DNA from 4 places in the Chryseobacterium sp. 22543 genome. Region 2 is predicted to be linked to each of the others. Evidence: riboswitches for the same ligand, from Rfam matches in the RefSeq annotation. Region 2 holds a riboswitch; each other region holds the start of a gene.
The links. A riboswitch is a leader RNA that binds a small molecule or an ion and turns the genes downstream of it on or off. The one in region 2 is predicted to bind cobalamin.

Region 1 (2,184 bases), on a different contig from region 2:
AATTAATACATTGGAAGATAGAGAATTGAAAATAGCATGGTTTAAGTTAAGTATCATTTTCCATTTTCAATTCTCAATTTTTCATTTTTATTATATGGTGATTCCATGATTGTTTTTCACCTCAGCCATGACAAACGTACTGTGAGTGCTCCCTATAGAATCTACAGATCCCAGTTTATTAAACACAAAATCCTGGTAATGTTTCATATCCCGTACCTGAACTTTCAGAAGAAAATCAAAATCTCCGGAAATATTGTAGCATTCTGCAACTTCTTCAATTTCTAAAATTTCTTTCACAAAATCATAACCTACAGATCGGTCGTGAATTTTCAGCTTAATCTGACAGAAAACCGTAAACCCACGGTTGAGTTTTTCAGCATCAAGAACAGCGGCATATCTTTTCACAAACCCTTCCTGTTCCAATCTTTTTACTCTTTCAAAAACAGGTGACGTGGAGAGGTTCACTTCTTTAGCAAGCTCTTTAACGGTCAGTTTTGCATTTTTCTGGAGCAGCCTCAGCAGCTGTACATCCTTATCATCGAGTTGTTCCACAGAATATTATTCTTTTAGATTATAAAAACAGTCAAATGTAAAGAATTATATGCTTTTTACTGTGTTTTTTAAAGTTTATTTTGCTTAATTAATTAGCTTTTATTGTATGTTTATTCTGTATTGTTAATTTTACACAAGATTAAAAACTTTTACTGATGACTATCATTACAGGTAAAAGTACAGTTCTTTAGAGATACTTCATCAAACAGGAAAGGTTTTACGTAACGTAGATTAATAGGGAATCGTGTGAGAATCACGAGCTGTCGCGCAACTGTAAGTAACATACCAAAGGTTTCTGTCCTTATATATCCACTGCCAAAAGCGGGAAGGATGATGGAAACTGTTACAAGTCAGGAGACCTGCCTTTACTGAATTGACGATGCTTTCGCGGTCTGAAGCTTTGGGTCATACAGATGATATATCGGATTTATACACTTTCTCTGTAAGGGAATTGTATTGTTTGTTATATCATGATCCTGAAATTTTTATCCGTTAAAACATTACGAAGCATTTTTAAAAGACTTTACCATTAAGTTTAATTAAAAAGTAAAAAAAATGCAAACTCACATTCTGGGCTATCCGCGTATTGGTAGCAAAAGAGAACTCAAAAAAGCCTGCGAGCAATATTGGTCAGGTAAAATCCTTTTGGAAGAACTTCTGAATACGGGCAGAAATATCTGTAACCAAAACTGGAACATTCAGAAAGAAGCCGGTATAGACCTTATTCCCTGTAATGATTTTTCATATTATGATCAGGTATTGGATATGAGTCTTGTGGTAGGGGCAATTCCCACACGTTATCATGAAGTAGTGCTTAAAAAAAACAATTCTGAGCTGGATCTTTATTTTGCCATGGCAAGAGGATATCAGAAAGAAGGACTGGATATCACAGCGATGGAAATGACAAAATGGTTTGATACCAATTATCACTATATCGTTCCCGAGTTTTATAAAAATCAACAGTTTAAACTGAGTTCAGATAAAATTTTCAATGAATTTGCAGGAGCAAAGCAGGCAGGAATCAATGCAAAACCGGTCATTATCGGACTGGTTTCTTATCTGTTGTTAGGAAAAGAGAAAGAAGAAGGATTTGATAAACTGGATCTGGCTGCAAATCTTCTTCCCGTATATACAGATATCTTAACAAAACTTCAGGAGCAGGGCGCAGAGTGGATTCAGTTTGATGAACCGTTTTTAGCGTTGGACTTAACGGAGAAAGCGAAAGAAACTTATCATTTTGTTTACGCTGAAATAAGAAAACGTTTCCCAAAACTGAAATTTATTGTTGCCACTTATTTTGAAGGATTAAATGATAATTGGCCACTTGCCACCTCACTTCCTGTGAATACTTTACACATTGATTTGGTTAGAAACCCTGAACAGTTAGATGATATTCTGAATGGTATTCCGGAAAGCTTAAGTCTTTCATTGGGTGTGGTTGACGGAAGAAATATCTGGAAAAATGATTATGAAAAGTCTTTGTCTTTCATTCAAAAAGCAGTTGAGAAATTAGGATCTGAAAGGGTTTTAATTGCTCCTTCCTCTTCATTACTTCATTCACCTTGTGATCTGGATTTTGAAACCACACTTAATCCGGAAATTAAAAACTGGCTGGCTTTTGCCAAACAAAAA
Region 2 (2,184 bases):
TATTGATCTGTTGAGAGTGATAAGAATGCTTTCCATTCACGATTTGGTAGAGATAGAAGCTGGGGATACCTTTATTTTTGATGAAAAAGCAATGGTAGGGAAGTTTGACAGAGAGAAAGCATCTGCACAAAAGATTTTCGGTATCCTGGATGAGCCTTTGCGTACAGAGTTCTTCAATCTATGGCTTGAGTTTGAAGATGAGAAAACACCGGATGCTATTTTTGCCTGTGGAATCGACAGAATTATGCCATTTATCTTAAATTCTCATACTTCAGGAAAAAGCTGGACGGAAGCCGGAGTAACAGAAAAACAAATCCGGAATATGCTTGAAAATGCTATCAGCAGAGCATCGGATGAAATGGGAGAAGCCTTTGAACTGCTGCTGAGCAGAAGCCTGGAAACTGAAAAAGTTGTGAAATAAATTTATTGAAAATAGAATAATTTTCGGGCGGCCTTTGGCCGCCCGAAAATTTATCATTTATAGTATCTGGATTGGTTTCTTGAATTCGTCAATCGCTACAAAAGTAAAATCACCTACAATGGCTTTTTCTCTTTCATAGGAATACATCTGCTCGGTATAGATCTCAACATTTACTTTCATACTTGTTTTTCCTACGTATGAAACTTTGCCAATCAGTTCAACAATAGTTCCGGCTGGAATAGGTTTCTTGAAATCGATCTTGTCACTGCTCACTGTTACCACTCTTTTTCTGGCAAATCGTGTGGCTGTAATAAAAGCTACTTCGTCCATCAGCTGCATGGCCGTACCACCAAAAAGGGTATCGTAATGATTGGTTGTGTTAGGGAAAACCGCTTTAAAGATTCTGGTTTCGGATGCTTCAATTCTTTCTTCTGTAGTCATATATCATTATTAATTAAAGCGAAATGAAAACGATATTAAAACAACAGAATAATGACAGGAACTTAAAGAACCCCCTGAAACAATCCATCAGATCAATACAACTTCAAATCGCGAAAGTTATTTGTTTAAAGAAATAGGCAGGTCTCCTGACTTGTAACATCTTTTATCTCCTTCCCATGCCTCGCACAGTGGATCTTTGATAAAGATTTCAGTTACTTACAGTTGCGCGACAGTCCGTGATTTTCACACGGTTCCCTTTTAATCTGCAGTGATGCAGAACCAATTCCTGTGATGAATAAGCGTAAAACTTTTCGAGTGCAAAAATAATGAATTTATTCCGGATTATGGTAAATAATCTGGCTGATTACTCTTCCTTTCTTGATGGTCCACAGCGTGGTGTATCTGTTTTCTCCTGAACCGTTTATCATGTATAAGAAAATATTATCGGTGTCCAGGGATGTTACGCCAATATTCTCAAAATCCATAGTAGGCTGGAACATGTTTTTGATGGCTTCTCTTACAAAGACAGAACCTCTTCCGGGTTGTTGTACTCTGATTGATTTGATCTCAGTCATTCCTTCAGGAAGATCATTTCCGATTCCCCAAGGTTTTACTTTATCAATGGTAAGAAGTTTTCCTTCCGCATCTTTTTCCTTTTTACGGTAGCCGGCATTGGAAGGGTAGATATCAATCACAACTTTGCTTCTTTGGGCAGTAGGAACTTTTGGATCAGAATTATCTGTGAAAATAAGTGATTTTCCGTTTTTGGACCTGGAGGGAGTATAGGCCGGAAGCTGGTCTATATAAGCAATACGTTCTTTATTGACCATTCCTTCTTTGTCCAGTGTTTCATAACGTACAAATGGTTTGTCTTCATCCTGTTTTTCAGGATATTTGATCCAGATCCACTCTGTTTCTCCGGGAGCAGGTTTTACATAAACAAATACATCTCCTTTACGCATACGGATCTTATCTACAATTTTTCTGTAATTGTCTTTATGAACCCGTACATTGGCATATCCTTCTTCAGCTTTTACAACTCCGAAAGGAACTTTATTCTGCCCTTTTACAAAGGCTATAGATAAAATACTGAAAGCGGATAAATAGAATGCTTTGTTTATGAAAGTCATCATGAAAATTTTTTGATCCCCCAAATATATAAATTAAATGCTTTTCAGGAGATAATTTATACCATTGCAGTTCTTTAAAATCTTGTATTTGTTTCAGATGGATTAAAAATGCAGATATCTTATGGGATTATTTTGTATAATAGGTGTGATTTTTGGCTTGTAATTTAAAATGTATTGATAAAATATAACAAT
Region 3 (2,184 bases), on a different contig from region 2:
AAGTCTTGCTCCTCTTCCTCCAAAACGGCCATTCACAATAGGAGCCGGCATTCCACGGTCTGAAATATAACCATAGCCTCTTACATTCCAGCTTCCGTTATTTAAAGTTCCGTTTAACGAAGTTTCAAAACGTTTCGCTTTGATATCTGAGTCCTGCCTCTTTGCAATCGTATCATAAGCCTGCTGTCCATCAGGATATTTCTTGGCATACCGAAATCTGTAAATCCCATCACTTTGCAGAAATTCTCCACTGAAGCTGGCAGAAGTTCTGTCTGAAATTTTCTGTTCCAATCGGAATGACGGATTAAAAAGGTCTATGGAGGCACTTTTTGCTCTTATCACAAGATTGGTTTTCTTTATTCCTTTAAATACAGGCGTTTTAGGCTGTAAATAGATAGATCCCGAAGAACCGAAATCTTTTGCCGGCTGAAAAATCTCGCTTTTCTGCCCGTTATACAATGATATTTCTTCCAGATCATCCAAAGAATATCTTCCCAGATCTACCAGTCCGTTCTGTGCATTTCCCAGTTGAATTCCATCATAGAAAACGCCTACATGCTGACTTCCGAGGCTTCGGACATTAATGGTTTTCAATCCGCCAATCCCTCCATAGTCTTTGATCTGAACACCGGAAAAATACCGAAGAGCATCTGCTACAGAATGACTGTTCAGTCTTTCCAGCTGCTCGCCCTGCAGGGTTTGTGCCGGAAGAATTTCTTTGAAGTTTTTCTTGTAAAGGTTGATCCCTTTGATTGATTCTTCCTGAACACTGTCTTTTTTGGTTTGAGAAGACAAAAGATGAAATGTTAACACCAGTATTGTGAAAACAGCTTTATGAATTGCAGATATAGTTAATTTTGCCGCCATTAGCTCATTTAGGATAATGAAGACGCTAATGGATATAAGAATACAACGACAAAGCACAGCTGTCACTGCACAGAATCATTGATGTCCTAAGCTTTATTCCACGAAAGCGTCAAACGATTATTTTCTGGCAGGTCTTCTGACTTACTCCATTTTTGAAATCCTTCCCATTAAAAAACAGTGGATATATTCTTCAAAAATCTTGGTGCGGAGCTTACAGCAGCGGGTCTGTTCCGGATTTTCACCGGATTCCCTTTTAAGAGCTTTTTAGGGCTCACCAAATTTCGGCAAAGATAAAAAATTATTCCTAACCCCCAATTAAAATCATGATTCATAAACAATTAAAGCTCCCGAAGGAGCTTTAACATGATTAAAAAGGGGTTTTATTTAAATTCCGATATTCAGGAAAATACTAAATCTGGATTTTGCTTCAATATCACCACCAGCCAAATGGGTATACATAGGAAGCATGAGTTCACTTCCCAGGCTCAGTTTTTTATAAGAGGCTTCAAACCCAATCTTCCCATACAATGCACTTCCGGCTGTATTGGGCAGGGCTTCATCAAACTGCTTGTTCTGAGCATACACTTCTCCCTGCACTCCGGTTTTTACAGAAAAGATAGATTTTTCATTTCCTGCAACCTGATAAAATCCTGTTGCAGCGTAGTTCCACTGGTTTCCGAAATGGTAATTCTTCTTATTTTCCGTTTTGATTGTATAGTCTGTATTGACCAATACAGCTACTTTATTCTTTTGAAATTTATAATTCAAAGCCGCCTGATAATCCCAGCTTCCTGTTCCCAACTGAAAACTCGGATTGACTCCGGATGCTCCTTTTTCATCAAACTTTCCCAAAGGAATTTTCACGCCCAAACCTCCGCTCACGTGATGGAAATTATCTTTAGAGCTCATTAGCTGATAGATTCCCATCAGGTTCAGATCTCCGATTCCGTTGATTTTGATATCTCCCTGCATAGTCCTTTTTTCATGAAAATGAAATGGCAGACTTGCATATACACTTAGTTTTTTAGTCAATGGAATTTTTCCCCAAAGCTGTAAGGTATTAAAATACTGATCCTGTGTAAGATCTTTTACAAATAAATTTTCTTTTGCTTTGTAATGCTGTGCAAAATATTTGATTCCGATAAACTGTGGATTCAGCAAAGATTCAAAACCGGATGATCCGTTACCGGCCGCACAACCGCATGCATCACAGTCATCATCAAAATCAATTCTGCTAAAGCCATTCTGAGCAATATACATACTGTCTCTAACCAGATTTGCCTGGCTCAGGCTAAATACCATTAAACATAGTATTGC
Region 4 (2,184 bases), on a different contig from region 2:
TTTCAGAATTAACCGAAGTGAAATCGTTCAGAAAATACATATTGAAAGGATAGAGCGTTACAACAGAAATACACAGTCTATCCAGATAAAAGGACATAAAATCCACCTTATCACAAGCCAGAGTAATACCTCTGCTTTCAGAAAATGGATTGAAGAATAAAGATTAAATTTTTGACTGAAAATGATATAAAAAAGATCATTTGAAGCCAGAAAATGAGCATCCATTATCGCTAAAAAAAAAGTTTTAAAAAACGCTTCAATTCCAGAATGAAAAACAATAACAAGTAGACAGTTTCTTTGAACTTGTCTGATTTTTTCACGACATATCTTGTGGATTTTGTAACAAAAAATGGGCAGGATAATCTAAATTATAATGTCTGTTGGGTGAAGAATGTATTTTTAATAATAACATAATCAATGGATTATGATTAAATAATTATTGTTTGCATAAAATATCTTTCATGTTTTTATAAAATACCTATATTTACCACCAAGGAGTTCTTAACATCTTCTTTATCAACCGAAACTGGTTACACTTAGCTGTGTCTTAAAAGGGAATCGTGTGCAAATCACGAACTGTCGCGCAACTGTAAGTAACATCAAGGTTTTTATCAAAAAAGGTCCACTGTATACCTCGTTATATGGGAAGGGCGATAAAAACTGTTACAAGTCAGGAGACCTGCCTATTTCGAATTGACGATGCTTTCGCGGTCTGAAGCTTATAGTCAGGTATGATACGATATGGATAACAGTGGGATCAATATATTTTGTCAGCTCGTGTTATTTTTGTGATGCAGATAAGTAGTGGAGCGGTATGCTCTTTCATTATCGTGTATTCATCGTATTTTTCCTTTTCCATATTTTTCTTTCTCACAGGCATTGTGAAGTTTATCAGGAACTTTTTATGAGGATTTAATCAATATAAAAAGTTAAAAAAATGTATCCATTCGATTTCGATTATTCATACAGCAGCAGACTTGGAAATAAACAGATTGGCACGGAGATAATGGCTCTGAATTCCGGATTACAAAAATCGATTAAAACAAATCAGTTACTTTTTGATTTCCTTTTTAACATATCATGCAATGCCGGTAGCTATTGTGATGCCTGTTCATGGTTTTCTGTAAAACAAATTTCAACTAAACAATAAATATTATAATGACTACAAGTGAAAGTTTGAAGTCTCCCGGTATGAAATTTCGGGAGGCCATGCGAAAAGAAAGTCCTCTTCAGATTGTTGGCACCATCAATGCCAATCATGCATTGTTAGCACAGCAGGTAGGTTTTAATGCAATTTATCTTTCAGGAGGCGGTGTTGCTGCGGGTTCTCTGGGGATTCCGGATCTAGGAATTACCACGCTGGAAGATGTATTGATTGATGTTCAGCGTATCACGAATGTTTGCGATGTACCGCTCATGGTAGATGTTGATACCGGATTCGGACCTTCAGCATTCAATGTGGCAAGAACTGTAAAGTCACTGATTAAAGCTGGAGCTGCGGCCCTCCATATTGAAGACCAGGTAGGGGCAAAACGCTGTGGACACCGCCCGGGAAAAGAAGTGGTAACCAAAGAAGAAATGGTAGACAGACTGAAAGCAGCGGTAGATGCCCGTACCGATGAAAATTTTGTAATTGGTGCCCGTACCGATGCATTTGCTAATGAAGGATTGGAAAAAACATTGGAAAGAGCAGCAGCTTATAAAGAAGCTGGAGCAGATTTTATTTTTGCAGAAGCCGTTCCTGACTTAAGCTTTTATCACAAGTTTGTTGAAGCTGCAGGAGTTCCAGTGCTGGCTAATATTACCGAATTCGGGATGATCAGAATGTACACGGTGGAAGAATTAAAAAATGCAGGCGTGGGACTGATCCTTTATCCGCTTTCTGCTTTCCGTGCTGCCAATAAAGCAGCTCAAAATGTATATGAACACCTTCGTAAAGACGGAACACAGATCAATGTATTGGATACTATGCAAACCAGGGAAGAACTCTATCAAAGCATCGGATACTATGACTACGAACAAAAATTAGACAACCTTTTTAAACAAAATAATTGATAATGTCAACTAACAGTGAACCCACATTTAAACCTAAAAAAAGCGTTGCGCTTTCAGGGGTAGCAGCAGGTAATACGGCTCTTTGCAGTGTCGGAAAAAGTGGAAACGATCTCCATTACAGAGGATATG

Region 1: it holds a riboswitch for cobalamin, as region 2 does, so the genes downstream of both, metE (5-methyltetrahydropteroyltriglutamate--homocysteine S-methyltransferase) here and ACTJIP_RS02745 (acyl-CoA thioesterase) in region 2, are expected to answer to the same signal.
Region 3: it holds a riboswitch for cobalamin, as region 2 does, so the genes downstream of both, ACTJIP_RS15140 (TonB-dependent receptor plug domain-containing protein) here and ACTJIP_RS02745 (acyl-CoA thioesterase) in region 2, are expected to answer to the same signal.
Region 4: it holds a riboswitch for cobalamin, as region 2 does, so the genes downstream of both, prpB (methylisocitrate lyase) here and ACTJIP_RS02745 (acyl-CoA thioesterase) in region 2, are expected to answer to the same signal.

Annotation. Positions count from the first base shown of each region.
Region 1 covers NZ_JBQENH010000002.1:883,637-885,820, forward strand. The annotation lists gene ACTJIP_RS09780 (enoyl-CoA hydratase/isomerase family protein) at 1-6, shown strand, start outside; gene ACTJIP_RS09785 (Lrp/AsnC family transcriptional regulator) at 91-552, opposite strand; cobalamin riboswitch at 748-933, shown strand; gene metE (5-methyltetrahydropteroyltriglutamate--homocysteine S-methyltransferase) at 1,108-2,184, shown strand, end outside.
Region 2 covers NZ_JBQENH010000001.1:636,339-638,522, reverse strand. The annotation lists gene ACTJIP_RS02750 (HD domain-containing protein) at 1-421, shown strand, start outside; gene ACTJIP_RS02745 (acyl-CoA thioesterase) at 479-862, opposite strand; cobalamin riboswitch at 982-1,161, opposite strand; gene ACTJIP_RS02740 (hypothetical protein) at 1,195-1,995, opposite strand.
Region 3 covers NZ_JBQENH010000004.1:143,784-145,967, forward strand. The annotation lists gene ACTJIP_RS15140 (TonB-dependent receptor plug domain-containing protein) at 1-867, opposite strand, end outside; cobalamin riboswitch at 977-1,161, opposite strand; gene ACTJIP_RS15145 (transporter) at 1,252-2,184, opposite strand, start outside.
Region 4 covers NZ_JBQENH010000002.1:872,748-874,931, forward strand. The annotation lists gene ACTJIP_RS09740 (LytR/AlgR family response regulator transcription factor) at 1-160, shown strand, start outside; cobalamin riboswitch at 511-701, shown strand; gene prpB (methylisocitrate lyase) at 1,159-2,055, shown strand; gene prpC (bifunctional 2-methylcitrate synthase/citrate synthase) at 2,058-2,184, shown strand, end outside.